DNA from 3 places in the Streptomyces sp. NPDC004435 genome. Region 3 is predicted to be linked to each of the others. Evidence: riboswitches for the same ligand, from Rfam matches in the RefSeq annotation. Region 3 holds a riboswitch; each other region holds the start of a gene.
The links. Region 3 has a riboswitch for cobalamin ahead of ACFYT9_RS00275 (ABC transporter substrate-binding protein). Riboswitches for the same ligand answer to the same signal wherever they lie in the genome.
Positions count from the first base shown of each region.

Region 1: another riboswitch for cobalamin. It lies ahead of ACFYT9_RS19185 (ABC transporter substrate-binding protein); the one in region 3 lies ahead of ACFYT9_RS00275 (ABC transporter substrate-binding protein).
Region 2: another riboswitch for cobalamin. It lies ahead of metE (5-methyltetrahydropteroyltriglutamate--homocysteine S-methyltransferase); the one in region 3 lies ahead of ACFYT9_RS00275 (ABC transporter substrate-binding protein).

Region 1 is NZ_JBIAMB010000009.1:337,831-347,842, reverse strand. It holds gene ACFYT9_RS19200 (calcium-binding protein) at 66-2,006, shown strand; gene ACFYT9_RS19195 (hypothetical protein) at 2,112-2,681, shown strand; gene ACFYT9_RS19190 (deoxynucleoside kinase) at 2,919-3,581, shown strand; cobalamin riboswitch at 3,679-3,802, shown strand; gene ACFYT9_RS19185 (ABC transporter substrate-binding protein) at 3,890-4,969, shown strand; gene ACFYT9_RS19180 (FecCD family ABC transporter permease) at 5,131-6,141, shown strand; gene ACFYT9_RS19175 (ABC transporter ATP-binding protein) at 6,138-6,932, shown strand; gene ACFYT9_RS19170 (SRPBCC family protein) at 6,999-7,469, opposite strand; gene ACFYT9_RS19165 (GAF domain-containing protein) at 7,964-9,268, shown strand; gene adh (aldehyde dehydrogenase) at 9,389-10,012, shown strand, end outside.
Region 2 is NZ_JBIAMB010000009.1:268,560-278,571, forward strand. It holds gene ACFYT9_RS18905 (short-chain fatty acyl-CoA regulator family protein) at 1-802, opposite strand, end outside; gene folP (dihydropteroate synthase) at 1,423-2,220, opposite strand; gene ACFYT9_RS18915 (malate synthase A) at 2,286-3,863, opposite strand; gene ACFYT9_RS18920 (hypothetical protein) at 3,979-4,305, opposite strand; gene metE (5-methyltetrahydropteroyltriglutamate--homocysteine S-methyltransferase) at 4,405-6,729, opposite strand; cobalamin riboswitch at 6,900-7,123, opposite strand; gene ACFYT9_RS18930 (short-chain fatty acyl-CoA regulator family protein) at 7,206-8,639, opposite strand; gene ACFYT9_RS18935 (MmgE/PrpD family protein) at 8,822-10,012, shown strand, end outside.
Region 3 is NZ_JBIAMB010000001.1:50,506-60,517, forward strand. It holds gene ACFYT9_RS00235 (immune inhibitor A domain-containing protein) at 1-1,414, shown strand, start outside; gene ACFYT9_RS00240 (hypothetical protein) at 1,560-1,871, shown strand; gene ACFYT9_RS00245 (isochorismatase family protein) at 1,886-2,485, opposite strand; gene ACFYT9_RS00250 (nicotinate phosphoribosyltransferase) at 2,596-3,924, opposite strand; gene clpS (ATP-dependent Clp protease adapter ClpS) at 4,026-4,340, shown strand; gene ACFYT9_RS00260 (DUF2017 domain-containing protein) at 4,340-4,921, shown strand; gene ACFYT9_RS00265 (amino acid permease) at 5,240-6,667, shown strand; gene ACFYT9_RS00270 (Mov34/MPN/PAD-1 family protein) at 6,744-7,169, shown strand; cobalamin riboswitch at 7,147-7,287, shown strand; gene ACFYT9_RS00275 (ABC transporter substrate-binding protein) at 7,326-8,300, shown strand; gene ACFYT9_RS00280 (FecCD family ABC transporter permease) at 8,297-9,358, shown strand; gene ACFYT9_RS00285 (ABC transporter ATP-binding protein) at 9,355-10,012, shown strand, end outside.

The DNA.
Region 1 (10,012 bases), on a different contig from region 3:
CACGCATGCCCCTGAGAACGAGAACCCCATGGCTCCGGGCCGGGCGTGCGGGAGCCGTGGGCGCCATGGCACTGGCGCTCGTGCTGGGTCTGCCCGCGGTGGCGAGGGCCGCTCCCGGCGACCTGGACCCCGCCTTCGACGGCGACGGCAGGGTGGTCACGGACCTGGGCGGCTACGCGGGCGCCGAGGGCATGGCCGTACAGCCCGACGGAAAGATCGTCACCATCGGGTACAGCTATTCCGTCGACACCTCGGGCGACTTCACGCTGACGCGGTACAACGCCGACGGCAGTCTCGACACGGGCTTCGGCGGCGACGGCATCGTCACCACCGACTTCGTCGGCGCCAACAACGACGAGGGCCGCGGGGTGGCCCTGCAGCCCGACGGCCGGATCGTCGCGGTCGGCGGCTCCACAGACTGGGGCGGCAACGGCGCCTGGGCGGTGGCCCGTTACCACTCCGACGGCAGTCTCGACACGAGCTTCGGCGAGGGCGGCAAGGTGCTCACCGAGATCGACGTCGACGCGATCGAGACCGCCGAGTCGGTGGTGGTGCTGCCGGACGGCGGGATCGTCGCCGGCGGGTCGAGCAACGGCCTCTGGACGCTGGTGCGCTGGGACGCCTCCGGGACCCCGGACCCCGGCTTCGGAGGGGACGGCCGCGTGACCACCCCGTTCGGCACCGGCTGCTGCCACGGGGTGAGCGACGTGGTGGCGCAGCCCGACGGCAGGATCGTCGCCGTCGGGACCGCCGACGGTCTCACCCTGACCCGGTACCTGGCCGACGGCAGCCTCGACACGGGCTTCGACGGCGACGGACGGGTCACCACCGGTACCGGATCGGGCGGGGGCGTGGCGCTGCAGAGCGACGGCCGGATCGTCGCCGCGGGGAAGGACGGCAACGCCTTCCTGGTGCGGCGGTTCACCACCGCGGGCGCCCCGGACACGAGCTTCGACGGGGACGGGCGGGTCGCCACCACCTTCGGCCCCGAGGACGGCGGTGCCGCGGACCTGGCCGTGCAGTCCGACGGCCGGCTCGTCGCGGCCGGCTTCTACGACGGCGACTTCGCACTGACCCGGTACAACACCGGTGGCGGCCTGGACCCGGACTTCGGCGGCGACGGGCGGGTCACCACCGACTTCGGCGGCGCCGGTGACGGGGCCGCGGCGGTGGCGCTGCAGACCGACGGCAAGATCGTCGCCGCCGGGCTCGCCGGCACGCCGTTCAGCCCGGAGGCTCATCGCGGTCTCGCCCGCTACCTGGGCGGTGGCGGCATCGAGCCGCCCGCCGGTGTGGACGTGTCGGTGACCAAGACGGGGCCGAGTGCGGTCGCCGTCGGCGACACCGCCACGTACACGATCCGCGTGACGAACCTCAGCACGACGACCGCGGCAACGAACGTGCAGCTCACCGACGTGCTCACGGGCTCGGCCGCCATCCTGTCGGCCACGGTCGACCGCGGCACCTGCACGACCGTCCCGGGCCGGGTCACCTGCGCCCTCGGCACGCTCGCCCCCGCGGCGAGCCCCACCGGCACCACCGCCACGCTGACGCTCGTCGCCGAGCCCTCGCGCACCGGCACCCTCACCGACACAGCGACGGTCACCGCCGCGCAGAGCGACCCGATGCCCGGCGACAACACCGCGACCCGCGCCACGACGGTGAACAACAGCCGGGGGTGCACGATCATCGGCACCAGTGGCGCCGACACCCTGAACGGCACCTACGGAAGTGACGTGATCTGCGCCCTCAGCGGCAACGACACGGTCGACGCCGGGTTCGGGAACGACACCGTGCACGCCGGACCGGGCGACGACCGGGCGGACGGCGGCCAGCACAACGACACGCTGATCGGCGGCCCCGGCTCCGACACCCTCCTCGGCAGCTACGGCAACGACTCGCTGAACACGGTGGACGGCGTGGCCGGCAACGACACCGCGAACGGCGGCCTCAACACGGACACCTGCACCACCGACCCCTCCGACACCCGCATCAGCTGCCCCTGATCTCTCGCCCCACCCTCGCCGGGCCCGCCGCTCCTCGCGGGCCCGGCACCTCGCAGGCCCACCGCTCCTCGCGGGCCCGGCACCCCGCCTGGCAGCATGGCCGCCATGAGCCCCGCGTCCGCGCGCCCCGAGCCCGCCCGCCATCACGACCACGGCACGTGGCTCGCCCGGTTCACCGGCGGGATCCTCGTGGTCTGCCCGCGCTGCGGCGGCCGGGCGCTCGTCGCGCCCCCGCCCCACTTCGTCCGACAGGGCTCCCTCGGCCATCTGGTCTTCGCGCCGCGCCGTCTCACCTGCGCGGGCTGCGGGGCGGTGGCGGACCACGACGGCGAGCGGCAGCGCGGCGGCGCGGTCGGCGCCAGGCCGGGCGGTACCGAGGACCCCTTCTTCCGGCGGCCGCTCTGGCTCCAGACACGCTGCGCCGGGCGGATCCTCTGGGCCTACGACGAGGAGCACGTCGACGCCCTCGCCGCGTACGTCGGCGCCCGCCACCGCGTGCGGCACGCCTCCCCGACGCTCTCGATGTTCGCCCGCCTGCCCGCCTGGATGAAGTCCGCCCACCGTCGCGACGAGGTCCTGGCCGGTCTGGCGACCCTGCGCTCCCTCGCGCCGCTCTCGGCCCCCTCCGACCGCTCCGACGCGGCCCACGCGCGGGGCGACCGCCCCCGCCGGTAGGGCGGAACGCCCCGGCCGGATCGTCGCCTAAAATTGAACGCGGCTGCGGGGCCGCGGCCTGTCGCTTCGAGCGGTGGGCCCGGTACGGCCGGCCCAACGGGACCACATGACGTCGATCACGGAATGATCTTGATCACGTACCCCCTGGGAATCGCCTGACCACCGGCGCGCGTCCCAGTGGTACGGGAGGCCCAGCTCCCCGTCCACGTACAGAAGACCCCCAGGGAGAAGTGAGGTATGTCGGTGATCTGCGTCGGAGGCATGATCGGGATCGGCAAGACGAGCGTGGCCGAGCTGCTCGCCAGGGAGCTGGGCACCGAGGTCTTCTACGAGAGCGTGGACGACAACCCGATCCTGCCGCTCTTCTACTCGGCGAGCCCCGAGGAGATCCAGGCGAAGCGCTACCCCTTCCTCCTCCAGCTGTACTTCCTCCAGACCCGGTTCGCCGCGATCAAGGAGGCGTACAAGCAGGACGACAGCGTCCTCGACCGGTCGATCTACGAGGACTGGTACTTCGCCAAGGTCAACCACGACCTGGGCCGGATCAGTTCCCTGGAGATGCAGGTCTACGAGGGGCTGCTCGACGAGATGATGCGCGAGATCGAGGGCCTGCCCTACCGCAAGGCGCCCGACCTCATGGTCTACCTGAAGGCGGACTTCGAGACGGTCCTGCACCGCATCGGACTGCGGGGGCGCGACTTCGAGCAGGACGAGGGCCTGGTCGAGTACTACCGCACGCTCTGGTCCGGGTACGACGAGTGGGTGCACCGGCACTACTCCGCCAGCGACGTCCTCGTCGTCGACATGAACAACACCGACGTGGTGAACAACCCCGAGGACGCCGCCCGCGTGGCCCAGGAGGTCAAGAACGCCCTGGCGGAGGTCGCGCACCGCGCCTGACCTGCGCGGGGTCCCGGGCGGCGGCAAGATCCGCCCGTGGTACTTTGCCCGGGCCAGTCGCACCTTTGTACGTATCGAGGCGGTATGTGCACGGGTCAGGGAATCCGGTGGGAATCCGGAGCTGACGCGCAGCGGTGAGGGTGACGGGCGGGACATCGGCCACTGGGCCCCTCGGGGCCCGGGAAGGCGTCCCGTCCGGACGATCCCGAGTCCGAAGACCTGCTGGCGGCCCCGGAGGGCGCAGCGCCGTCCGGGGAGCACCGTACGACAGGCTCCGCGCATGAGCCGAGACGCAGAGGACTCCCGCCGTGCCCTTCGCTCACCCCGTCCGTTCCGCCGTGCTGCTCGTGGCCGGCGCCGTTCTCGTGGCCGGCTGCGGCGCGGGCGACCCGTCGGCCCCGGCCCCGGCCTCGGGGAAGGGCTCGGACACGGGCGGCCGGGGCTCCGGGGAGGCCGCCGGCGCCGCCGGCCCCGTCGGTCTCGACAACTGCGGGCAGCGGGTCGAGGTCCCCTCCCCGCCGCGCCGGGCGGTCGCCCTCGACCAGGGATCGGCCGAGATCCTGCTCTCGCTCGGCCTGGCCGACCGCATGGTGGGCACGGCCACCTGGACGGACCCGGTCCTCAAGGGGCTGGAGAAGGCGAACGCCCGGGTCCCCCGGCTCGCCGAGCGGTACCCGTCGTTCGAGAAGGTGCTCGACACCGAGCCGGACTTCGTCAGCGCCTCCTTCCTCTACACACTGGGCGAGGGCGGCGTCGCGCCCCGGGAGCGGTTCGCGAAGCTCGGCGTCCCCACCTACCTCTCCCCCTCCGACTGCGTCGGCAAGGACAACAGCGGTGACGGCGACGGCGTGCGGACCGCGCCGCTGACCATGGACACCGTGTACGGCGAGGTCCGCGACCTGGCCAGGATCTTCGGGGTCCCGGAGCGCGGCGAGAAGCTGGTGGGCGAGCTCAGCGCCCGGGTCGCGAAGGCCAAGGCCGGCGCGGACTTCGGCGGCGCCTCCGTCCTCTACTGGTTCTCCGACTCCCAGGGGCCGTACATGGCCGGCTGCTGCGGCGCGCCCGGCATCGTGAGCGGGGCGCTCGGGGTGAAGAACGTCTTCGACGACACGAAGGAGGAGTGGCCGCAGATCAACTGGGAGACCGTCGCCGACCGCGACCCCGACGTGCTGGTGATCGCCGACCTGACCCGCAAGGCCCAGTCCGCCGAGAGCGCCGCGAAGAAGATCGAGTTCCTGGAGTCGCACCCCGTCACCCGGAACATGACGGCCGTGCGGAAGAAGCGGTACGTGACCCTCAGCGGCCAGGCCATGAACCCCACGATCCGTACCGTCGAGGGCATCGAGCAACTGGCCGCCGCGCTGCGGACGCACGGGCTCACGAAGTGACCCGGCCCGGTCCGGCCGCGGGTTCCGCCCCGGCGGGCGGGGGTTCTGCCGCGACGGGCAGGGGTTCCGCCACGGCGGGCACGGGAGCTGTGACGGCGGGCGGGGTCTCGGCCCCGGCGGAAGGGGTTTCCGCGGGCGAGGCCGAGCGCCGGCGCCGCACCGTGGTCGGCACGCCGGTCGCCGGGGTGGCCGGGATCGTCCTGCTGTGTGTCTCCGTGGCGCTGGCCGTCACCATCGGTCCGGCCGACATCCGCGTCGCGGACGCCTGGTCCGTGGTCGTCTCCCACCTCGGCGGGGAGGCGTCCGCGCTGAGCCCCATCCGGGAGGGCATCGTCTGGGACCTGCGGCTGCCGCGTACCCTCCTCGCCGCCGTGTGCGGCGCCGGACTCGCGGTCTGCGGCGCGGTGATGCAGTCGCTGCTGCGCAACCCGCTCGCCGACCCCTTCGTCCTGGGCGTCTCCTCCGGCGCGTCGACCGGAGCGGTCGCCGTCGTCGTCCTCGGCGTGGGCGGGGGCGCGCTGTCCGTCGCCGGAGGGGCGTTCCTGGGCGCGCTCTGTTCGTTCGCCCTCGTCCTGCTGCTCAGCCACACCCTGGGCGGTTCGACGGACCGCGTCGTGCTGGCGGGCGTGGCGGCGATGCAGCTCTTCTCCGCGCTGACCTCGTTCGTGGTGATGACCGCCGCCGACGCCGAGACCACCCGGGGCATCCTCTTCTGGCTGCTCGGCTCGCTCAGCGGGGCGGACTGGTCCGATGTCGGCGTGTGCGCCGCCGTCCTGGCCGGCGCGCTGCTGGTGTGCGGCGGGTACGCCCGTACGCTGGACGCCTTCGCGTTCGGCGAGGATTCGGCGGCGACGCTGGGCGTGGCCGTGGCGCGGACGCGGCTGGTCCTCCTCTCCGTCACCGCCCTGCTCACCGCCGTCCTGGTCGCCGCCGCCGGCGCGATCGGCTTCGTCGGCCTGGTCCTGCCGCACGCGGTCCGCGCCCTCGCAGGCCCCGGTCACGCCAGACTGCTGCCGCTGAGCGCGCTGGCCGGGGCGGTCTTCCTCGTGTGGGCCGACACCCTCGCCCGTACGGTCCTCGACCCGCAGGAGGTCCCGGTCGGCGTGGTGACGTCGCTGGTCGGCGTCCCCGCTTTCGTCCTCGTCCTGTACCGCACCAGGAGCCCACGATGACCGACACGTCGACGTCGGCCCACGGCGGTACGGGGCTCCGCGCCGCCCGGGTCTCGCGTACGGCCGGCGGGGCGCTCGTCCTGGACGGGGTGAGCCTGGCGCCGCGCCCGGGCACGCTGACCGGGCTGCTGGGGCCGAACGGTTCGGGGAAGTCCACCCTGCTGCGCGTCCTGGCGGGCGTCCTCGCGCCGGAGACGGGGGTCGTGACGCTGGACGGCGAGCGGCTGGGCGCGGTCCCGCGCCGTGCCCTCGCCCGGCGGGTCGCCGTCGTCGAGCAGCACGCCGACACCCAGGTGGACCTCACGGTGGCGGACGCCGTACGCCTCGGCCGCGTCCCGCACCGCCGGGCGTGGTCGCCCGCGACGCCCGCCGACGAGGAGGCCGTACGGTCCGCGCTCGCCCGCACCGGCCTCACTGCTCGCGCGCACCGCGCCTGGCGCACCCTCTCCGGCGGCGAGCGCCAGCGCGTCCAGCTCGCCCGGGCCCTCGCCCAGGAGCCCCGCGAACTGCTGCTCGACGAGCCGACCAACCACCTCGACGTCCACCACCAGCTCGCCCTGATGGCCCTCGTCTCGGACCTGCGCCTCACCTGCGTCATGGCCCTGCACAACCTCAACCTCGCGGCGATGTACTGCGACCACGTGGTGGTGCTCCACGAAGGCCGCGTCGCGGCGGCAGGTCCGGTGCACGAGGTCCTCACCGAGCAGCTCGTCGCCGACGTCTACGGCGTCCGCGCCACGGTGACCCACCCGGACCCGGACGGCCGCCCGCACATCCGCTTCGTGCGCTGATGCTTCATGCGCTGATGCTTCGTCCGCTGATGCTTCGTGCGCTGATCGAGCCTCGGCAGGCCCCTGTCAGGCGGAGGGCGCCGGCGCCGGCCGGTCCGCTCCGTGCTGCTCGCGGACGGCGATGCGGGCGAGTTTCGTGAGCATCATGCCGTTGCGGATGGAGACGAGGTAGTCGACGGGGAGGCCGTGCATGCGGGTGCCGGGGCCGCGCAGGGGATGCCATTCGAGCAGGAAGAGGGTGTTCTCCCCCCAGGGGACGAGGTGCATGGCGATGCGGGCCGCGCCGAAGGGGTCCGCCTTCGCCTCCAGTTCCAGGCGGCGCTCGGGCTCGCAGATGCGGACCACGCATGTGTCGTCCAGCGTGACCGGTCCGACGCCCACGCGGACCCGGAGCCGGGCGCCCACCTCGGGCCAGTGCGGGTCGGCGGCGATGACCCGCTGCGTTCCCGAGACCCACTCGCCATAGCGATGGCCGTTGGAGAGCAGGCTCCAGACCTTGGACGGCGGGCTCAGGATCAAACGGCGATTCCGGGACACTGCGACCGCCTTCTCTCTTCCGTCGGGAACGACGTCCGTGGCCTCGGCCGACGCTATCCGCACCGCCCCGTCCCGGCACGCACGGCGGGCCGTGTGTCGCACGCCGCGTGCGCCGGTGGGATCAGCGCCCCACGACGTCCGTCCACCCCGCGATCAGGCCGGCGCCCCGCCGCACCGCTTCCTCCGGATCCCTCGCGAGGCACCGTTCCGACCCCGGCCAGGGCCTCCGCCGTCCAGCGGGTCACCGCCGTGTCGTCGGCGGCCGGCAACAGCCTCGCCAGCACCTCCGCGGCCTCGGGAACGTCGGCGAAGGCCGCGAGGTCCCGCCCTGCCTACTCGGGTGGGGCGACGCCTCGTCCAGGGTTGCCCGGAGGTCTCGCTCCCCCTCGCACATTTGAGCCCACGCCTTAAGACCCGTGAAACGGACGACTCCCGGACAGGTGGCATATGCGGCCCCTTCCGGGTGCTTGTCGGGGGCGGGCGGCGCCACGACGATGTGCGCCGGGAAGCCGTACGTCCTCGATGGGGAGGCCGAGTTGAGCGAGGCGACGTCGACGCGGAGGAGCGGGCCGCCGGAACCGGGGCCGGGACGGCGGCCGGGAGCGCGGGCGGCGGTGCGGGAGCTGGTCGCGGAGTCGTGGCGGCGGTCCGAGCGGGCCCGAGTGAGCAGGGACGGGGCGGCGTCCACGGAGCTGGACGAGGCGGAGGTGGCCGCGTATCGGGAAGGGCATCCACTGGCCGCCGCGATGCCGGTCATCCGGGAACTGCTCGGCGCGGACGCCCGGGACGGCGGGCACGTCCTCGCGGTGTGCGACGCGGGCGGGCGGCTGCTCTGGGTCGAGGGCGACCCGGCGACGCTGCGGCAGGCGCGGCGGATGAACTTCGTGGCCGGGGCAGGCTGGGCCGAGGCCGCCGCGGGGACGAACGCGCCGGGCACCGCCCTCGCCGTCGGCCGCCCGGTGCAGGTGGTGTCGGCGGAGCACTTCCGGCCGCCCGTGCGCGACTGGACCTGCGCTGCGGCGCCGCTGCACGATCCGCGCAGCGGCCGGCTGCTCGGCGCCGTCGACCTGACCGGGGGCGAGCGCCTCGCCCACCCGCACAGTCTCGGCCTGGTACGGGCCGTGGCCCGGGCGGCCGAGACCCAACTGGCGCTCCTCGCCCCTCCCCCGGTGCCGGGCCGCCCGCGGCTGACGGCGCTCGGCCGGGACGAGGCGCTGCTCACGGTGGACGGGCGGAGGCTGCGCCTGAGCCGGCGGCACAGCGAGATCATGGTGGTGCTGGCGCACCGCCCGGAGGGAGTGACGGGAGAGCAGCTGCTGACCCTCCTCTACGAGGACGAGTCGGTCACGTCGGTGACGCTGCGCGCGGAGCTGTGCCGGCTGCGGGCCCTGCTGGGACCGGAGCTGCTGTACTCGCGTCCGTACCGGCTCGCCGTGGCTGTGGACGCCGACTTCGCGGCGGTGGACCGCCGGCTCGCCTCGGGGGCGGTGGCGGTGGCGGCCGGGGAGTACGCGGGCCCGCTGCTGCCGGGGTCGGCCGCGCCCGGGGTCGTACGCCTGCGGGACCGGCTCGCGGACCGGCTGCGGGCGGCGCTGGTGGCGCGGGCGGATCCGCGGCTGCTCGCGGACTGGGCGTACAGCACGTGGGGCGAGGAGGACGTGGAGGTGTGGCGGGCGCTGTGCTCGGCCGTACCGGCGGCGCAGCTGGCGCCGGTACGCGCCCGGCTCGACGCCCTGGAGGCGGAACTGTCCGCCGGTGCAACGGCGTTGCAACGTCCGGTTCCGCACACTCGGCGGTGAGAGGGGCGCCGGTCGGGACGGCGGGCGTGGCTTCTCACGGCCCGGCCGTCCGCCTGCCCTTCGCCCGGTGGGCCCGGCGGCCAGGACCCGGACCCGTCCGACCCGCAGGGAGGTCTGCCCATGACCCGCTACGCCTCGCCCGGCACCGAGGGCGCGCTGATGGCGTACCAGCCGCGCTACGACCACTGGATCGGCGGCGAGTACGTCGCCCCGGCCGACGGCCGGTACTTCGAGAACCCGAGCCCGGTCGACGGCAGGCCGTTCACCGAGATCGCGCGGGGCTCGGCCGAGGACGTCGAGCGCGCCCTGGACGCGGCGCACGCGGCCGCGCCGGAGTGGGGCCGCACGTCGCCGGCCGAGCGGGCGGGGGTGCTGCTGAAGATCGCCGACCGGATGGAGGCGAACCTGGAGGCCCTCGCGGTCGCGGAGACCTGGGACAACGGCAAGCCGGTCCGGGAGACGCTGGCCGCCGACATCCCCCTCGCCATCGACCACTTCCGCTACTTCGCGGGGGCGCTGCGGGCGCAGGAGGGCACGCTCAGCCAGATCGACGAGGACACGGTGGCGTACCACTTCCACGAGCCGCTGGGGGTCGTGGCGCAGATCATTCCGTGGAACTTCCCGATCCTGATGGCGGTGTGGAAGCTGGCGCCGGCCCTGGCGGCGGGCAACGCGGTCGTGCTGAAGCCGGCGGAGCAGACGCCGGCGTCGGTGCACTTCTGGCTGAGCCTGGTCGCGGACCTG
Region 2 (10,012 bases), on a different contig from region 3:
TCAGGGCGGCGGCGAAGTAGTTGGCGATGCCGATGCGGGCGAGGCGATGGGCGGGGGAGCCGGGCTCGAAGTCCTCGGTGGCGAGCCGGTCCAGCTCGTCGTCGTACTCCAGCAGGGCGAGCTGGGTGGCCATCCGGAAGGCCTGCTGGCCCGGCCGCAGCCGCCCGGAGAGGTGCAGCACCCGGCTCGCCGCGTCGTAGTGATGCAGCCGGTCGGAGTCGGCGGCGAGCCGGATCCGGTGCCGCTCGTCGAGCCGCCGGGCGAGGTTCTGGAGCACGTCCCCGGGGCGGATGCCGATCTCGCGGGCCAGCTTCTCGGCGGCGAGGTCGCTGTCGTGGAGGTAGTTCTGCCGCCGGTAGAAGAACTCCCGGATCTCCTCGTGCGGGGAGCGCGGCGCGGCGGCACCCGAGTCGTCCCGGCCGTCGGCCGCGTCGGCGAGCCGCTCGGCGAGCTGCTGGCTCCGGCGGCCGAGGTCGACGAGGACGGAGGCGACGGCCGGCATCCGCTGCGCCAGCTCGGCCAGGTCCGAGGCCGAGACCCGGGCGGAGGCGACCTCACCGGCCAGGGCCTCGCGCAGGTCGGCCACGAGCCGGCTGGTGTCGCGCTCGGAGAAGAACCCGGGATCGACGCCGAACGCCTCGGTCAGGCGCAGCAGCACCGGCACGGTCAGAGGGCGTGAGTCGTGTTCCATCTGGTTCAGGTAGCTCGGCGAGATCCCGAGGACCCGGGCCAGCTCGGCCTGGCTCATCCGCCGTTCCTCGCGCAGCCGGCGCAGGCGCGCCCCCGCGTACGTCTTGGCCACCCGTACTCCTCCGCCGTTCGCTCGACCGGCCCTCAGCGTACGCGCGAATCCGCCGTTGCCAAGCTTCGCAACCTTCGCAGATCGAGATCGGAAGATTCGCAGAACTTGGCGGTCCTCGCTCCTTGCTGGCACTGGGTGCCAGTGCCAGAGTGGAGCTGTGGCCGCCGGACCCCGGCGACCGAGGAGAACGATCAGGGCACGACGAGTGCCCTGACGTCGGAGATCCCGGCAGTTCCAGTCGGTCGACCGCGCGATTGCTCCGATCCCCTTCCGTGGGTCCGGCGGCTGCGATCCCTCTGTCGAGGCACATGGTGCCATCGGCTCCTGTTGTCCGGCGGGAGCGTTGGCATCTCACACGATTCAGGTGGCGGGACCGCCACGGCCGCGGAGAGAACGGCCGGGCGGCGCGGGAGCCGGAGCGGCGTCGGGCGACGGACGCGCGCGGAGAGCGGCTCCCCATCGACGACCGGGGCTGAGGGCCCGGTTCCGCCGTCGGGCTGAGGGGCCCGGCGGCATGTGGAGGAAGGGGTGCGGTGGAGTGGTGCCACCGCACCCCTCTCCGCGTTCCCGTCGCGACGCCACGCCCCTCGCGGGGAGGGCGGAACCGGCCCCGTGTCTCGTCAGCCGGCCGACGAGACCGCCCCGGCGACCCGGACGGCGTCCGCCGTCGCGCCGACGTCGTGGACCCGCACGGCCCACGCCCCCTCGTAGGCCGCGATCGCGGACACGGCGGCGGTCGCGGCGTCCCTCGCGTGGGCGGGAGGCGGTGTGCCGTCCGCGTCCGCGAGGACGTGCCCCAGGAACCTCTTCCGTGAGCCGGCCACCAGGACGGGGAGGCCCAGCGCGCGCAGCTCGGCGAAGCCGCCGAGCAGAGCGAGATCGTGCTCCGGCCGCTTCGCGAAGCCGAGCCCCGGATCGAGGACGAGCCGCTCCGGACCGATCCCCGCGGCGACGACCGCCTCGACGCGCGCCGCGAGCTCGTCGACGACCTCCCGCACCACGTTCCCGTACACGGCCCTGCTCGCCATGTCGTGGCTGAAGCCGCGCCAGTGCATCACGACGAACGGGACACCGCAGGCCGCCACGGCGGGGAGCATGGCCGGATCGGCGAGACCTCCGCTGACGTCGTTGACGAGGGCGGCACCCGCCTCGACCGCGCGCGCCGCGACGGAGGCGCGCATCGTGTCGACCGAGACCAGGACGCCCTCGGCGGCCAGTTCCCGTACGACGGGGACGACGCGGCGCAGTTCCTCCTCCTCGTCGACGCGCGTGGCGCCGGGACGGGTGGACTCGCCGCCCACGTCGACGAGGTCGGCGCCCTCGGCCACGAGATCCAGACCGTGCTTGACCGCCGTGGCCGGATCGAACCACCGGCCGCCGTCGGAGAAGGAGTCGGGCGTCACGTTCACCACGCCCATGACCGCGCACCGGTCCCATCCGGGCAGACCGGCCACCGAGCCGCGCCCGGGACGGCCCTGGACGGTCACGACGGAACCCCGGTCCGCCGGGCGACCCGGGGCCGGAGGGCCTCGCCCGCGAAGAAGGCCGGCAGCTCGCGGGAGACCAGGGACCGTTCGAGGAGTTCGCGGGCCTCCGCGGCGAGGGCGTCCGGCCGCTCCGCGGTGAGAGCGGCGGCCTCGGCGGCGATCAGGCCGAACAACCGCTCCTGGGGCACGAGCCGTTGCCGGAGCCACTGCCAGAGCCGGGCACGCGCGAGCTCCGCACCGGCGGCGTCGGCCAGGACCGCGTCGGGCGCGACCGTACCGGTCCCCCTCAGCCAGGCGTCGAAGTACCTCAGCGCGACGGCCACGTCCGCGCTCATCCGCGCGGTCTCCGGCACAGGCGCGGTGCGGTGCAGGGTGAGCAGGTCGTCGGCGCGCACCCGGACGGAGTCGAGGGTGCGGTGGATCTGGTGGGGACGGCCGGTGAGGTGGCGGTCGAACACCTCCGCGCAGAGCGGCACCAGGCCGGGATCCGCCACCGAGGACCCGTCGAAGCCGATCCGTGCCTCGTGCTCCTTCTCGGCCCGCACGCGGGTCCGGTCGGCGGTGCCGGGGGAGCTCCCCGGGACCGGGGGACGCGTGGTGGGCCCGCCGATCGCGTGTGCCCCGCGGCGGTGACAGGTACGGACGAGGAGCTCGTCGTAGGCCCGCAGGAAGGGCGCGGTCAGGGCGAGGTCCGCGCGATCGGGCAGCAGGAACCTGGCCCGGTGGCCGAAGGTCCTGATCAGACTGAACAGATAGCCCGAGCGGTCGGCGCCGAGCCCCGCGCTGTGCTCGCGGAGTTCGTAGAGGATCTCCTCCATCTCGAACGCGGCGGTGACCGTCCCGATGACGGCGGCGGCCCTCACGGTGCCGAGCGGGACGCCCAGGAGGTCCTGGGCGAGGAGGAACACGTCGTTCCACAGCCGGGCCTCGTACCGGTTCTCCAGCTTGGGCAGCGAGAGGTGGACGTGGTGCCCGGCTCCGGCGGGGGTCCGCCGGCGGGAGTGGTGGAAGAAGTACAGGCCGAAGTCGACCAGGGAGGCCGACAGGGGGCGGCCGTCGACCGTGAGGTGTTCCTCTTCGAGGTGCCAGCCGCGGGGACGGACCACGACGGACGGGAGGCCGCCGCCGGCGCCGTGCCCGTCACCCGGCCGGGCGCCGGTGTCGAGCAGGACCAGCTGGCCGCCCACGACGTTCGCCCAGGGAGCGCCGGCGGTGTCCTCGAAGTCCGCCGTCCAGACCCGGGCGCCGGACGCGAGGGCTTCGGCCGCCGCGTGAGGCGTCGGCGCCGAGACGATCTCGACGCGCCGGTCGGCCAGCCCCGGCGCGGGCGGGGTGACGCGCCAGTGGGGGTCGTCCCGGACCGCGGAGGTGGCGCGGGGGAAGTCCAGCGGCGATCCCGAGGCCAGGCGGTCCGCGCGATCGCGGCGCGCCGTCAGCAGCTCCCGGCGGCGGCGGGCGAACGCATGGTCGAGCCGGGCGAGGAACTCCAGAGCCTCGGGCGTGAGGATCTCGTCGTGGCGGTCGCCCGGAGGGCCGGTGACCGTGACGCGGGGCGTCGGTGTGTGGGTGGGCATGCTGTGTGTCTCCGAAGGGGGCTGCGTGCACGGACCTCGGGCCGTCGGCCCCGTCGCCGTACCGGAGGTGCTTGCCGCTCCAGGGCCTGTCTGACCATTCCCGTCGGGTCCGGCCCTAGCGGGACGGGGGCGTACGGGGCCCGCCGACGATCCCCGAGGCGTGGCGGAGGAAGGCCGGCGCCGAGGCGAGGAGGGCGGGCAGGGGCTGTCCGGTGGCGCCGGACCGGCCGCCGGATCCGCCGGCGGCCTCGGACTCGAGCGCGGCGATCAGGGCGGAGAGGAAGTCGATCGTGTCCCTGAGGGTGTCGCCGACCACGCGCAGCCGGGCGGCGAGGCCGCCCGCCTGGCGGCGTGCGGCGACGAGGGCGGCGTACTCCTTCGTGGTCAGAACCACCATGGGCCGCCCGTCGAGCATGATCTGACGGGGATTGCTCTTCGCCATCCGCGACCTTCCGTCACCGGGTCGTCCGCACGCCGCTCAGGGGCTGTCGTCTCCTCGGCCCGGGCCGGACAGCGTGCTGTCCGGCCCGGGCCAGGGGCGTCAGCCGTTGTCGGCCGTCAGCTCCGAGCGGACCGTGCGGGCCGCGGCGACCAGGTTCTCCAGAGAGGCCCGGGTCTCGGTCCAGCCGCGGGTCTTCAGACCGCAGTCGGGGTTGACCCACAGCCGCTCGGCGGGGATGGCCTCCAGGCCGGTACGGAGCAGCTTGGCGGCCTCCTCCGCGCTGGGGACGCGCGGGGAGTGGATGTCCCAGACGCCCGGGCCGGCCTCGCGAGGGTAGCCGTGCTCCGCCAGCTCTCCGGCGACCTGCATGTGCGAGCGGGTGGCCTCCAGGCTGATGACGTCGGCGTCGAGGTCGTCGATGGCCTGGACGATGTCACCGAACTCGGCGTAGCACATGTGGGTGTGGATCTGGGTGTCCGGCCGGACCCCGCTGGTGGAGAGGCGGAACGACTCGGTGGCCCAGTCGAGGTACGCGGCGTGGTCCTCGGCCCGCAGGGGCAGGGTCTCGCGCAGCGCGGGCTCGTCGACCTGGATGACCGAAGTGCCCGCGGCCTCCAGGTCGTTCACCTCGTCGCGCAGGGCGAGGGCGACCTGGCGGGCGGTCTCGCCGAGCGGCTGGTCGTCACGGACGAAGGACCAGGCGAGCATGGTGACCGGACCGGTCAGCATGCCCTTGACCGGCTTGGCCGTCTGCGCCTGGGCGTAGGTCGTCCAGCGCACGGTCATCGGGGTGGGGCGGGAGATGTCGCCGGCGAGGACCGGCGGGCGGACGTAGCGGGTGCCGTACGACTGGACCCAGCCGTGCTGGGTGGCGAGGTAGCCGTCCAGCTGCTCGGCGAAGTACTGCACCATGTCGTTGCGCTCGGGCTCGCCGTGCACGAGGACGTCGATGCCGGTCTTCTCCTGGAAGGCGATGACCTCGCGGATCTCGTTCTCGATCCGCTCGTCGTAACCGGCCGTGTCGATCCGGCCGGCGCGCAGGTCGGCGCGGGCGACGCGCAGCTCGTCGGTCTGCGGGAAGGAACCGATCGTGGTGGTCGGGAGCACCGGCAGGCCCAGGTGGGCGCGCTGGGCCACCGTGCGCCGGGCGTACGGCTGCGAGCGGCGGCCGTCGGCCTCGGTGATGGCCGCGGTGCGGGCACGGACGGCCGGGTCGTGGGTGAGGGCGGAGCCGGCGCGGGAGGCGAGGTCGGCGCGGTTGGCGGCCAGTGCGTCGGCGATGGCCTCGGTGCCCTCGGAGAGGCCGCGGGCGAGGGTGGCGATCTCGGCGGCCTTCTGGCGGGCGAAGGCGAGCCAGCGCCGGACCTCGGGATCGATGTCGGTCTCGGCGGAGGCGTCGAGGGGGACGTGGAGCAGCGAGGAGGACGCCGCCACGTCGACCCGGTCGGCCAGGCCGAGCAGGGTGCCGAGGGTGGCCAGCGACTTCTGGTAGTCGTTGATCCAGATGTTGCGGCCGTTGACGACACCGGCGACGAGCCGCTTGCCGGGCAGGCCGCCGACGGCGGCGAGGGCGTCGAGGTTGGCGGCGGCGGAGTCGGTGAAGTCGAGCGCGAGGCCGTCGACCGGGGCGGCGGCGAGGACCTGGAGGGCGTCGCCGAGGCGGTCGAAGTAGGAGGCGACCAGGAGCTTGGGCCGGTCGGCGGCGCCGCCGAGCTCGCGGTAGGCGCGGGCGGCGGCGTCGAGCTCGGCCGGGGTGCGGTCCTGGACGAGCGCGGGCTCGTCGATCTGGACCCACTCGGCGCCGGCGGCGCGCAGGTCGGCGAGGACCTCGGCGTAGACGGGGAGCAGCCGGTCGAGCAGGGTGATCGGCTCGAAGTCGGCGTCGACACCGGGGGCGGGCTTGGCGAGCAGCAGGTAGGTGACCGGGCCGACGAGGACCGGGCGGGCGGTGCGGCCCTCGGCGAGGGCCTCCTTCAGCTCGGCGACCTGCTTGGCGGAGTCGGCGGTGAAGACCGTGTCAGGGCCCAGCTCGGGGACGAGGTAGTGGTAGTTGGTGTCGAACCACTTGGTCATCTCCAGCGGCGCCACGTCCTGGGTGCCGCGCGCCATGGCGAAGTAGCCGTCCAGGGCGTCGGCGGCGACCGCCTCGCGGTGGCGCTCGGGGATGGCGCCGACCATCACGGAGGTGTCGAGGACGTGGTCGTAGTAGGAGAAGTCGCCGGTGGGCACTTCGGTGATGCCGGCGTCGGCCAGCTGCTGCCGGTTCGAACGGCGCAGGTCGGCGGCGGTGGCGCGGAGGGCGTCGGCGGAGACGCGGCCCTTCCAGTAGCCCTCGATCGCCTTCTTCAGTTCACGGTTCTGACCCTGGCGGGGGTAGCCGTAGACGGTGGCCTGTGCTGCCGCGGCTGCGGACTTCGTGGTCACGGAGACTCTCCTTCGCGAGTTGTGCCCAGATCGACGTCCCGGTGACGGGACGCGGACGCGAAGGTGACGAGGGAGCGCACGGACCTCGCCGTGAAAAAACATCACGACGGCCGTTCGCTGTCTACGCCGACCCGCCCACGAGGTCACCGGTGGATGCGTGCGCGGAATACGTCCGTGCACGGACAGCGGGCAGGTCTTCGGACTCGCGGGCACGCCGGCCTCTTCCGAGGCAGGCACCTAGTGGCCGTCGCTTCCCAGGACCTCACAATCCCAGTGCGTATGACGGCGGTCGTTCCCGCTCACCGCTGCGGGGCAGTCCCGGATTTCCACCGGGTTCCCTCTTACGACGCATCCCGTCTGGCGGACGGGGCGAACCAGCTGCTCGGCCAGAGTAGAGGGCGCAATCGCCGAGCGGCGAGGGTTATCCGCCATTTGGACGGTGGAATGAGACATTCCTCTGTCGTGGAGGGTCCGTCTCACTCCTCGACGACCACCGGATACGGCACATGGGTGCGCCGGTCGGGGTCGACGGAGAGGCTGCCGCCGGCCGGGGGTCTGGCCCGCTGGGCGCAGTCCTGCCGTTCGCAGATCCGGCAGCCGAGGCCGATCGGGGTGGCCGCGCGGGGGTCGTCCAGGGCGATGCCCTCGGCGTACACGAGACGGCTCGCGTGGCGGAGTTCGCAGCCGAGGGCGACGGCGAACTCGGCACGCGGCGCGTGGTGGCCGAAGCCGCCCCGGGTCACGGTGCGGGCGATCCAGAAGTACCGCTTGCCGTCCGGCATCTCGGCGACCTGGGTGAGGATCCGGCCGGGGGCGGAGAAGGCCTCGTAGACGGTCCACAGGGGGCAGGTGCCGCCGAGGCGGGAGAAGTGGAAGTCGGTGGCGGACTGCCGTTTCGAGATGTTCCCCGCGCGGTCGGCGCGGAGGAAGGAGAACGGGACGCCTCGGCGGCCGGTGCGCTGCAGGGTGCTCAGGCGGTGGCACACGGTCTCGAAGCTCACGCCGAAGAGCGCCTGGAGGAGTTCGATGTCGTAGCGGACCTTCTCGGCCGCCGCGTGGAAGGCGGTGTAGGGCATGAGGACCGCGCCGGCGAAGTAGTTGGCGAGGCCGATCCGGGCCAGACTCTCGGCCTGCGGGGTGGCCGGCTCCGCCGTCGCCACCAGGGCGTCGAGCAGCGGCCCGTGCTCCAGGAACGCCAGCTGCGTGGCCAGTTGGAAGGCCCGTTGCCCCTCGCTGAGCCACGGGGACAGCAGGAGCAGCCCGTTGTCGGGGTCGAAGCGGCGGACGTCGGCCGAGCGTTCCGCCCCGGCCGGGAGCACCTTGACCCCGTGCCGTGCGGTCAGGTGGGCGGCGAGCGTGTCCGCGGCGCGCCCGACCCGGCCCAGATCCAGCGCCTCCGCGGTGCGTTCGGCCTCCGTCTCCAGGGCCGCGACATGGTTGTGGTGGGCGTAGAAGAAGTCGCGCACCTCGTCGTGGGGTTCGGCGGGCAGCAGGCCGGCGGTCTCGCCGGGGGAGGCCAGGGCGGCGACGCGCTCCGAGGCGCCCCGGTACCGCTGGTGCAGCGCGACGAGGGCCCTGGCGACCTCCGGGTGATCGCGGGCCACGTCCGCGATCTCCGCCGACGGGACGGGGACGGGACCGCATGCCTCGTCCCCGAGGGCCGCCCGCAGGTCGGTCGCGAGCCGCTCCTCGCCCGCCTCGGAGAAGAATTCCGCATCGACGCCAAACACCTCCGCGATGCGCAGGAGCACCGGGGCGGTGAGCGGGCGCTGGTTGTGCTCGATCTGGTTGAGGTAACTGGTGGACAGGCCCAGGGCGCGGGCCAGTTCGACCTGGTTCATCCCCCGCTCACGGCGCAGCCTGCGCAGTTTCGCGTGGGCGTAGATCTTCCGCCCGGGCGACCGTCCCATGTCGATCACGACTCCTCTGCTCACCCTTGGGTGCGAATTTACCATCCGCAGATTTCGCAAAATTCGCAGTTTCGCACCTCGCGCAGGGACGGATTACGCAAGGTGGCACCGTCGCCTCCGGCCCGCCCCGGGGGAAGACTCGGCGGCGTACGACGCATCCGCCGCACGCCGCGAGGAGTCCCGTGATCGACCACCAGGTACGCGTCCACCCCAGCGCCGACCGACTGTCCCGAGAGGAGCAGCTCGCCTGGAAGCTGGCCGTCGTCGCCACCGGCACCCAGGAGGCACCCGACCTCGACCCCGAGGCATCGGAGATGGTGATCAACCGGATCATCGACAACGCCTCGGTCGCCGTCGCCTCCCTGCGCCGCCGTCCGGTGGCCGTCGCCCGCGCCCAGGCCCTGGGCCACCCGAGCGCCGGCGGCGCGTCCGTCTTCGGGGCCGAGCCCGGCACCCGGGTGTCGCCCGAGTGGGCGGCCTGGGCGAACGGCACCGCGGTGCGCGAGCTGGACTTCCACGACACGTACCTGGCCGCCGACTACTCCCACCCGGGCGACAACATCCCGCCCCTGCTCGCCGTGGCCCAGCGGACCGGCCGCACCGGCGCCGACCTCCTGCGCGGCATCACCGCCGCCTACGAGATCCACGTCGCCCTCGTCAAGGGCATCTGCCTGCACGCCCACCGCATCGACCACGTCGCCCACCTCAGCGCCGCGACCGCGGGCGGCCTCGGCGCGATGCTCCGCCTCGAAACCGAGACGGTCTACCAGGCGATCCAGCAGGCCGTGCACACCACCACCGCGACCCGGCAGTCCCGCAAGGGCGAGATCTCCAGCTGGAAGGCGTTCGCACCCGCCTTCGCGGGCAAGGTCGCGATCGAGGCCGTCGACCGGGCGATGCGCGGAGAGGGCTCCCCTTCCCCGATCTACGAGGGCGAGGACGGCTTCCTCGCCTGGATGCTGGACGGCCCCGGCGCCTCCTACACGGTGTCGCTGCCCGAGCCCGGCGAGGCCCGCCGCGCGATCCTGGACACGTACACCAAGGAGCACTCCGCCGAGTACCAGGCCCAGGCGATCATCGACCTCGCCCGCGGACTCCGCGAGAAGACGGGCCCGCTGGAGAAGGTCCGCTCCGTCGTCCTGCACACCAGCCACCACACCCACCACGTGATCGGCTCCGGCTCCGGCGACCCGCAGAAGTACGACCCGACCGCCAGCCGCGAGACCCTCGACCACTCCATCCCGTACATCCTCGCCGTCGCCCTGGAGGACGGCGGCTGGCACCACGAGCGCTCCTACGCCCCCGAGCGCGCCCAGCGGCCCGCCACCGTCGAGCTGTGGCAGAAGATCAGCACCGTCGAGGACCCCGCGTGG
Region 3 (10,012 bases):
CAAGGCCGGCGGCACCCCGATCGGCGACACCGGCATCTGGGTCGGCGACTACACGATGCAGCCCGAGAACGGCGGCCTCGGCGTCTTCGCCCACGAGTACGGCCACGACCTCGGCCTGCCGGACCTGTACGACACCGCGGGCGGCGAGAACTCGACCGGCTTCTGGTCGCTGATGTCCTCCGGCTCCTGGCTGGGCCTGGGCAAGGACTCCATCGGCGACATGCCGGGCGACATGAACTCCTGGGACAAGCTCCAGCTCGGCTGGCTCAACTACACCAAGGTGAGCAACGAGCAGCGCGCGTCCAAGTCCACCCACAAGCTGGGCGTCTCGGAGTACAACACCAAGAACCCGCAGGCACTCCTCGTCGAGCTGCCGAAGAAGGCCGTCACCACCGACATCGTCGCCCCCGCCGAGGGCGCGACCCAGTGGTGGTCCGGCATGGGCGACGACCTCAAGAACACCCTCACCCGCCCGGTCGACCTGACCGGCAAGTCGTCCGCCACCCTGACCTACAAGGGCTGGTACGACATCGAGGCCGAGTACGACTACCTCTACACCGAGGTGTCGACGGACGGCGGCGCCAACTGGACCGCCCTGGACGGCACGGCCGACGGCAAGCCGATCGACCGTGACGCGGCCGGCACCCCGGCGCTGTCCAGCGTCTCCGGCGGCTACAAGTCGCTCTCCTTCGACCTCTCGTCCTACGCGGGCAAGAAGTTCGACCTCCGCTTCCGCTACCAGACGGACGGCGGCCTGGCGCTCAAGGGCTTCGCGGCCGACGCCATCACGCTGACCGCCGACGGCGCCACCGTCTTCTCCGACAACGCGGAGAACGGTGACAACGGCTGGACGGCCAAGGGCTTCACGCGGATGGGCAAGGGCTTCACGAAGGAGTACGAGCAGTACTACATCGCGGAGAACCGTCAGTACGTCTCGTACGACGCCACCCTCAAGGTCGGCCCGTACAACTTCGGCTTCACCGGGGACAAGGCGAGCTGGGTCGAGCACTACCCGTACCAGAACGGTCTGCTCATCTGGAAGTGGGACCTGTCCCAGAAGGACAACAACACCTCCGCCCACCCGGGTGAGGGCCTGATCCTTCCGATCGACGCCCACCCGACGCCGCTGAAGTACAACGACGGCACGCTGATGCGCAACCGCGTCCAGGCGTACGACTCGACCTTCGGAACGTACCGGACGGACGCTTTCCGTCTGCACAAGGCCGACGTCCCGACCTGGGTCCGCTCGCAGCCGGGCAACCCGGTCTTCGACGACCGCAAGGGCACGTACTGGTACCCGGAGACCGAGCGCGCCGGCGTCAAGGTCACTGACACCAACACCAAGATCCAGGTCGTCAAGGAGCCGTCGAACGGCCAGACGGTCACGGTCCAGGTGGGCCCGTCGACTCGTTGATCGACTAGCGTTTCGGTAAAACAGCAGGTCAAAGCATGATCGGCCGTCGCCCTCTAGCGGGCGGCGGCCGATCGTGTTTAGGTGCAGCTGACCGAGTTCTCATGGACTCCTTATTGACAGTCGGCTCACGGGGGAGTGGTTCCGCATGCCCGGTGGAGGGTTCTGCAAGTTGCCGGGAGGCAGCGTGGTGGTCGCGATAGGACTGCCCAGTCCGGCCGGGGACGGCGCGAACGTACGCTTCCTCGTCCACGCCGCGAACCGCGCCAGGGCCCTGACCAGGCTCCGAAACCTGGGCCTGCGGTCGGTTTACCTGCGGGGGAACGCCGAGCCGCCCACCCCGGACGAGATCACGGCCGTCCTGCACCACCCGGACGGGCTGCTGTGGAGATCCGCGCCGGGCGCCGCACAGGAGCTGTGGCACCCGGCCAGAACCCTCCCGCAGGCCCCCGCCGCCTGACGGGTCCCCTGCGGCTAGCCGACGACGGGGACGCCGGAGAGTTCCACCCCGGCCTCGCGGAGCTCCACGAGGGCACGCTCGGTCGTCTCGCGGGCGACTCCGGCCGTCAGGTCGAGCAGGACCCGGGTGCGGAAGCCCTCGCGGGCCGCGTCCAGGGCGGTGGCCCGGACGCAGTGGTCGGTGGCGATGCCCACCACGTCGACCTCGGTGACGTCCCGCTCGCGCAGCCACCGCGCCAGCGTCCGCCCGTTCTCGTCCTGCCCCTCGAAGCCGCTGTACGCGGCGTCGTAGGCGCCCTTGTCGAAGACGGCCTGCACCGCGCCGCCGGCGACGGCGGGGGCGAAGTTCGGGTGGAAGCCGACGCCCTCGGTGCCGGCGACGCAGTGCCGCGGCCAGGAGCTGACGTAGTCCGGGGCCTCGCCGTCCGGGGCGAAGTGGGCCCCCGGGTCGATGTGGTGGTCCCGGGTCGCGACGACGTGCCGGTAGGCGGCGCCCGCCGCCTCGCCCACGAGCTCGGTGATGGCGGCGGCGACGTCCGCGCCGCCCGTCACCGCGAGGCTGCCGCCTTCGCAGAAGTCGTTCTGTACGTCCACGACGATCAGTGCGCGGTGCATGGCGGGTGTCCTCGGGTGGTCGGATGGGATGGGACGAGCCTAGAGACTTCCCCTCCGGATGGGGAGGGGAACGCCTCCACGCTCTGCCGGGTCTCTCCCGGGCTCTGTCTCTAGATGTACTCCGTCGGGAGCACCGGCTCGCCGCGGGAGAGCTGGATCGCCGACATCGGCAGGCCGGCGCGGGCCGCGATGTGGCGGGCGCGGGCGGCCTCCAGGGGCTCCCGGGCGACCACCTCGCCGCCCTTGACCAGCTCGACCAGCAGCTGGTCGGCGGCGAGCGCGTCGGGGACCGGGCCGGTGCCGATCACCTCTGCCACGGCGACGCCCTCGGCGTCCCTGCGGCGCGCCGCCCACTTGCGGCCGCCGACGGACGCCTTGCCGCCCAGCGACTTCTTGGCGACCGGGACCAGCGGGGCCTTCGGGTCGGCCGAGGCGGCCCGGGCGACCAGCTTGTAGACCATGGAGCAGGTGGGGTGGCCGCTGCCGGTGACGAGCTGGGTGCCCACGCCGTACGCGTCGACCGGCGCGGCGGCCAGCGAGGCGATGGCGTACTCGTCGAGGTCGGAGGTGACCACGATCCGGGTGTCCCGGGCGCCGAGCTCGTCCAGCTGGGCCCGGACCCGGTGGGCGACGAGCAGCAGGTCGCCGGAGTCGATGCGGACGGCGCCGAGCTCGGGCCCGGCGATCTCGACGGCGGTGCGGACGGCCTCCGCCACGTCGTAGGTGTCGACGAGGAGGGTGGTGCCCCGGCCGAGGCTGTCGACCTGGGCCCGGAAGGCGTCCCGCTCGCTGTCGTGGAGCAGGGTGAAGGCGTGCGCGGAGGTGCCGACGGTCGGGATGCCGTAGCGGAAGCCCGCGGCGAGGTCGGAGGTCGAGTCGAAGCCGCCGACGTAGGCGGCGCGGGAGGCGGCGACGGCGGCCAGCTCGTGGGTGCGGCGGGCGCCCATCTCGATCAGGCGCCGGCCGCCGGCCGCCGCCGACATCCGGGAGGCGGCCGCGGCGATGGCCGAGTCGTGGTTGAGGATCGAGAGGATCACCGTCTCCAGGAGCACGCACTCGGCGAAGGAGCCCTCGACCCGCAGCACGGGGGAGCCGGGGAAGTACACCTCCCCCTCGGGGTATCCCCAGATGTCGCCGGAGAAGCGGTATCCGGCGAGCCATTCGAGGGTCGGCTCGTCGACGATCGACCGCTCGCGCAGGAAGCCGAGCACGGCCGGGTCGAAGCGGAAGTTCTCGACGGCGTCCAGCACCCGGCCGACGCCGGCGAGGACGCCGTACCGCCGGCCCTCCGGCAGCCTTCGGGTGAAGACCTCGAAGACGGAGCGCCGGTCGGCGGTGCCGGCCCGGAGGGCCGCCTGGAGCATGGTGAGCTCGTACTGGTCGGTGAAGAGCGCGGTCGACGGCACGTCCACCGGGAGCCCAAGGTCCGCAGCGTTCATGCCGACGATGCTAGCGCAGTATTCGTCAGTTTGACGAATACTGCGCCGGGCGGCCTCTCCGAGGTGGCCCGTTTGTGCGACGGGGGGGCCCGGGTGGCAGCATGGGACGAGTGAGCATCGCGCCTATCGAGATCGAACGGACCGAGTCGGCCGAGGAGGTCTCCGCGGTCGTCGAGCCCGACGTCCCCTGGGTCACCCTCGTGCACAACGACCCGGTGAACCTGATGAGCTATGTCACCTACGTCTTCCAGTCGTATTTCGGTTACTCGAAGGACAAGGCGCACAAGCTGATGCTCGACGTGCACAACAAGGGCCGCGCGGTGGTCTCCAGCGGCACCCGCGAGGAGATGGAACGGGACGTGCAGGCGATGCACGGCTACGGACTGTGGGCGACGCTCACCCAGGACCGCGGCTGATGGCCGGCCACTTCGAGGCCGTCCCGGGCGGCGGAGCGGCCGTCGCCCTCGACCAGGTCGAGGTCTCCATCCTGCGCTCCCTCTCCGTCCAGCTCCTGGAGCTGATCGGGCCGGGCGACGAACCCGAGGCGGACGCCGACCCGCTCGCCGCCCTCTTCGCCGAGGGCCCCAGCGAGCCCCCGTCCGACCCCGCCCTGCGCCGGCTCTTCCCCGACGCCTACGGGGACGACACCGAGGAGCTGCGGGCCGCCGCGGCCGACTTCCGCCGCTTCACCGAGAACGACCTGCGGGCCCGCAAGCGCGAGGACGCCCTCGCGGTGGTCCGCGCCCTGGACGGACTGAGCAGCGGGGGACCGGAGGAGTCCGCCCTCCTGAAGCTGACCCCGGACGAGTCCCGGGCCTGGCTCGGCACCCTCAACGACCTGCGGCTGACCATCGCCACCCGGCTCGACATCACCGAGGACGAGGAGAGCGAGCGGCTCTACCGGCTGCCGGACAGCGATCCGCGCAAGCCGATGGTGATGGCGTACCTCTGGCTCGGCGCGCTCCAGGAGTCGTTGGTCGAGACGCTGATGTCCTGACGGGTGCCCGTCCTCGGGTGTTCGCTCAGCGGACGCTCAAATCCAGATAACGAACTCGTTATCCGAGCGAACACCTTGCCGTCTTGTATCCCTCTTGTCCGTATTTATTTGTGGCGCGCACCACACCCAACTCCGTCGAACGTGCCCCGGACCGTGATAAATCTTCACGACCGCTCGGGCACGCCACCCCTGTTCCCGAGGGCGCCCCAGCCGGCTGACCGCCGGTGGCACTCCATCCATATCCGGGGGGATCAGGACCTGATCCGCAGCAGACGCACTCGATGTCGCGCGGATCAGCATGGAGAAAGGCGCACCACCATGACCTCAGTGCAGGTCGACAAGCAGAACGACGGCACCGACGGGGCCGTGGACGGCGGCGAGGGCTACCAGCGTGGCCTCGGCGCCCGCCAGATCCAGATGATCGCCATCGGCGGCGCGATCGGCACCGGGCTCTTCCTCGGCGCCGGCAAGGCCATCCACAAGGCCGGACCCAGCCTCATCCTGGCGTACGCGATCGCCGGTCTGGTCATCTTCTTCATCATGCGGGCCCTGGGCGAACTGCTCATGTACCGCCCGGTGTCGGGCTCCTTCGCGGAGTACGCCCGCGAGTTCGTCGGCCCCTTCGCGGGCTTCGTCACCGGCTGGACGTACTGGCTCTTCTGGGTCGTCACCGGCATCACCGAGGTCACCGCCGCGGCCACCTACATGACGTACTGGTGGGACATCCCGCAATGGATCTCCGCCCTCGTCTTCACCGTGATCCTCTACGGCGCCAACCTGATCTCCGTGAAGCTCTTCGGCGAGCTGGAGTTCTGGTTCTCCATGGTCAAGGTCACCGCCATCATCGGCATGATCCTGATCTGCGCCGGCATCCTCACCGTCGGCTTCTCCGACGCCGGTGACACCGCCACCGTGGCCCACCTCTGGAACCAGGGCGGCTTCTTCCCCAACGGCGTCGGCTCCACGCTGATGACCCTCCAGATCGTGATGTTCGCCTTCCTCGCCGTCGAACTCGTCGGCGTCACCGCGGGCGAGTCCAAGGACCCGAAGACCGTCCTGCCCAAGGCCATCAACACCGTGCCGTGGCGCATCGCCGTCTTCTACGTCGGCGCCCTGATCATGATCCTCTCGGTCGTCCCGTGGACCGAGTTCCAGCCGGGCGTCTCCCCGTTCGTCGCCGCCTTCGAGAAGATGGGCCTCGGCGTCGGCGCCGCCATCGTCAACTTCGTCGTCCTGACGGCCGCGCTCTCCTCCTGCAACTCCGGCATGTACTCCACCGGCCGCATGCTGCGCGACCTCGCGCTCAACGGCCAGGGCCCGAAGGTCTTCACCCGCCTCACCAAGGGCGGCACCCCGCTCCTCGGCCTGACCTTCTCCGCCGCGCTCATGCTCGTCGGCGTCTGGATCAACTACGTCGCCCCGGGCAAGGCCTTCGAGTACGTCGTCTCCTTCGCCACCATCTCCGGCATGTGGGCCTGGATCATGATCCTCGTCAGCCAGATCCGCTACCGCCGCAAGTGCGACCGGGGCGAACTGCCCGAGTCCACCTTCAAGGCCCCCGGCGCCCCCTGGACGAGCTGGTTCGCGCTCCTCTTCATCGGCATGGTCATCGTGATGATGGGCATCGACGAGGGCGCCCGCGTCTCGCTCTACTGCGCCCCCGTCTGGGGCCTGATCCTCACCGTCTCCTACCTGGTGCTCAAGGCCCGCAACCCCGAGGGCGCCGCCTTCGTCAAGCGCTCCTGACCAGCACCGTCTCGGCATCCGGGCCGCTCCGTACCAACCCTCGGTACGGAGCGGCCCGTCTGCTTATCCTGTCGGCATGCTGACCATCACCCGGGACCTGTACGACCGGATCGTGGAACACGCCCGCGCGGACCACCCCGACGAGGCCTGCGGCGTCGTCGCCGGGCCGGTCGGCTCGGGCCGCCCCGAGCGGTTCATCCCGATGCTCAACGCCGCCCGCTCGCCCACCTTCTACGAGTTCGACTCCGCCGACCTCCTCAAGCTCTACCGCGAGATGGACGACCGGGACGAGGAACCCGTGATCATCTACCACTCGCACACGGCGACCGAGGCGTACCCCTCCCGCACCGACATCACCTACGCCAACGAGCCCGGCGCCCACTACGTGCTCGTCTCCACCGCCGACACCGACGCCGCCGGACCCTTCCAGTTCCGCTCCTACACGATCGTCGACGGCGTCGTGACCGAGGAGGACGTCAAGGTCGTCGAGGCGTACGAGTAGTCTGACCCCGACCTTCAGGGCGGCAGGAACCAGGAAGCCGGTGCGAATCCGGCGCGGTCCCGCCACTGTGACCACCCCGCGTGGAAGCCAGGAACTGACCTGCCGCCTTCTCACCACCGATCGGGGACGTGGAAATCCCCGGAGGAGGCCCTCGCCATGACCCGGCGCCCCCGGCTGCTCGCCGCCACCGCCCTGCTGCCCCTGCTCGCCGCCTGCGCCGGCCCCGCGAGCACCCAGGACGCCGCGAAGCCCGCCCCCGGCTTCCCGTACACCGTCACCAACTGCGGCGAGACCACCACCTTCCAGGCCCCGCCGAAGCGCGCGGTCACCATGAACCAGCACGTCACCGAGATCCTCCTGGCCCTCGGCCTGGAGAAGTCCCTCGCCGGCACCGCCTACCTCGACGACGCGATCCTGCCCGCCTACCAGAAGGCGTACGACTCGGTCCCCGTCCTCTCCAAGGAGTACCCCTCCAAGGAGGCGCTGCTCGCCGCGAACCCCGACTTCGTCTACGGCGGTTACGCCTCCGCCTTCGACGCCAAGGACGGCCGCGGCCGCGACGACCTGGCCGAGGCCGGCATCACCACCCGCCTCAACAGCGAGTCCTGCCCCGCCGGCACCCCCTCCGTCGACGACCTCTACCGCGAGGTCACCGAGGTCGGCCGCACCTTCGGCGTCCCCGACCGGGCCGAGAAGTGGAACAAGGAGGCCCGCGCCACCGTCGCCGCCACCGAGAAGCGCCTCGGCGGCCTCGACCCCGTCTCCGTCTTCGTCTACGACAGCGGCGACAAGACCGCCTTCACCGCCGGCGGCAAGGGCATCGGCAACGAGCTCATCAGCCGGGCCGGCGGCCGCAACGTCTTCGCCGACCTCCCCAAGGCCTTCGGCGACGCCGCCTGGGAACAGGTCGTCGCCCGCAAGCCCGAGGTCATCGTCATCTACGACTACGGCTCCACCACCGTCGAGCAGAAGAAGAAGCGCCTCCTCGACGACCCCGCCCTCAAGGACGTCCCCGCCGTCAAGAACCGCCGCTTCGCCGTCCTCCCGCTCTCCGACACCGTCCTCGGCGTCCGCGTCCCCGCCGCCGTCGACAAGCTCGCCGCCCAGCTCCACCCGGCCACCGGCCGATGACCGCCGTCGCCGCCGCCCCGGCCCCTCCGGCGGCGGCGACGCCCGGCCGGGGCCGGTACGCCCTCGTCGTCGCCGGGCTGCTCGCCGCCCTCGCCGCCGCCGTGCTCGGCTCCCTCGCGCTCGGCTCCGTACGGATCCCGCCCGGCCAGGTGCTCGAAGCCCTCACCGGGCGCGCGGACCCCTCCCCGTACCGCACCATCGTGCTCGACGTCCGGCTGCCCCGGGTGATCCTCGGGATCGTCGTCGGCGCCGGGCTCGCGGTCGTCGGGACCGTCCTCCAGGCCCTCGTCCGCAACCGGCTCGCCGACCCCTTCCTGCTCGGGATCTCCTCCGGGGCCTCCACCGGCGCCGTCCTCGTCCTGGTCCTCGGCATCGGCGGCGGGCTCACCACCACCCTCGCCCTGCCCGCCGGCGCCTTCGCCGGCTCCCTCGTCGCCCTCGTCCTCGTCTACGCGCTGGCCCGCCGCGGCTCCACCATGACCGGACCCCGGCTCGTCCTCGCCGGCGTCGCCGTCTCGTACATCCTCACCGCCCTCACCACCCTCATCCTGGTCGCCGCCGCCCGCCCCGAGCACTTCCAGGAAGCCCTCTACTGGTCCTTCGGCGGCCTCGGCTCCGCCCGCTGGGACACCCTCGTGCTGCCCGCCGCCGTCCTGGTCCTCGGCACCGGCGTCCTGCTCGCCCTCGCCCGACCGCTCGACCTCCTGCTCACCGGCGACGAGGGCGCCACCGTCCTCGGCCTCGACACCGGACGCTTCCGCGCCGCCGTCTTCCTCCTCGCCTCCCTCGTCACCGCCGTGATGGTCGCCGCCAGTGGCGCCGTCGGCTTCATCGGCCTGATGGTCCCGCACGCCGCCCGCCTCCTCGTCGGAGCACCACACCGCCGGCTGCTGCCCGTCGCCGCCCTCGGCGGAGCCGTCGCCCTCGTCGTCGCCGACCTCGGCGCCCGCACCGTCGCCGCCCCCCAGGACATCCCCGTCGGCGTCCTCACCGCCCTCACCGGCGGCCCGCTCTTCCTCTGGCTGATGCGCCGCCGCCCCGAAGGAGCCGCCTTGTGACCGGACTGCGCATCGAGGGCCTCTCGTACGAGCACCGGCTCCGCGACGCCCACCTCACCGCCCGCCCCGGCGAGACCGTCGGCCTCATCGGCCCCAACGGCAGCGGCAAGACCACCCTCCTGCGCTGCGTCTACGGCACCCTCGCCCCCACCGCGGGCCGCGCCCTGCTCGACGGCGCCGACCTGCGCGCCCTCGGCCCCAAGGCCCGCGCCCGACGGGTGGCCACCGTCCCGCAGGACTCCACCCTCGAATTCGAGGTCACCGTCCGCGAACTCGTCACCCTCGGCCGCTCCCCGCACAAGCGGTTCTGGGAGGGCGACACCGCCGTCGACGCGGCCCGCACCGACGCCGCCCTCGCCCGCGTCGGCCTCACCGCGCTCGCCGACCGCGCCTACCCGACCCTCTCCGGCGGCGAACGCCAGCGTGCCCTGGTCGCCCGCGCCCTCGTCCAGGAACCCGAGCTCCTCGTCCTCGACGAACCGACGAACCACCTCGACATCCGCCACCAGATGGACGTCCTCGCCCTGGTCCGCACCCTGGGCACCACCAACCTCCTGGCGCTCCACGACCTCAACCTCGCCGCCGCCCACTGCGACCGGATCTACGTCCTCGAAGCCGGCCGGGTCGTCACCGGCGGCACCCCGGAAGAGGTCC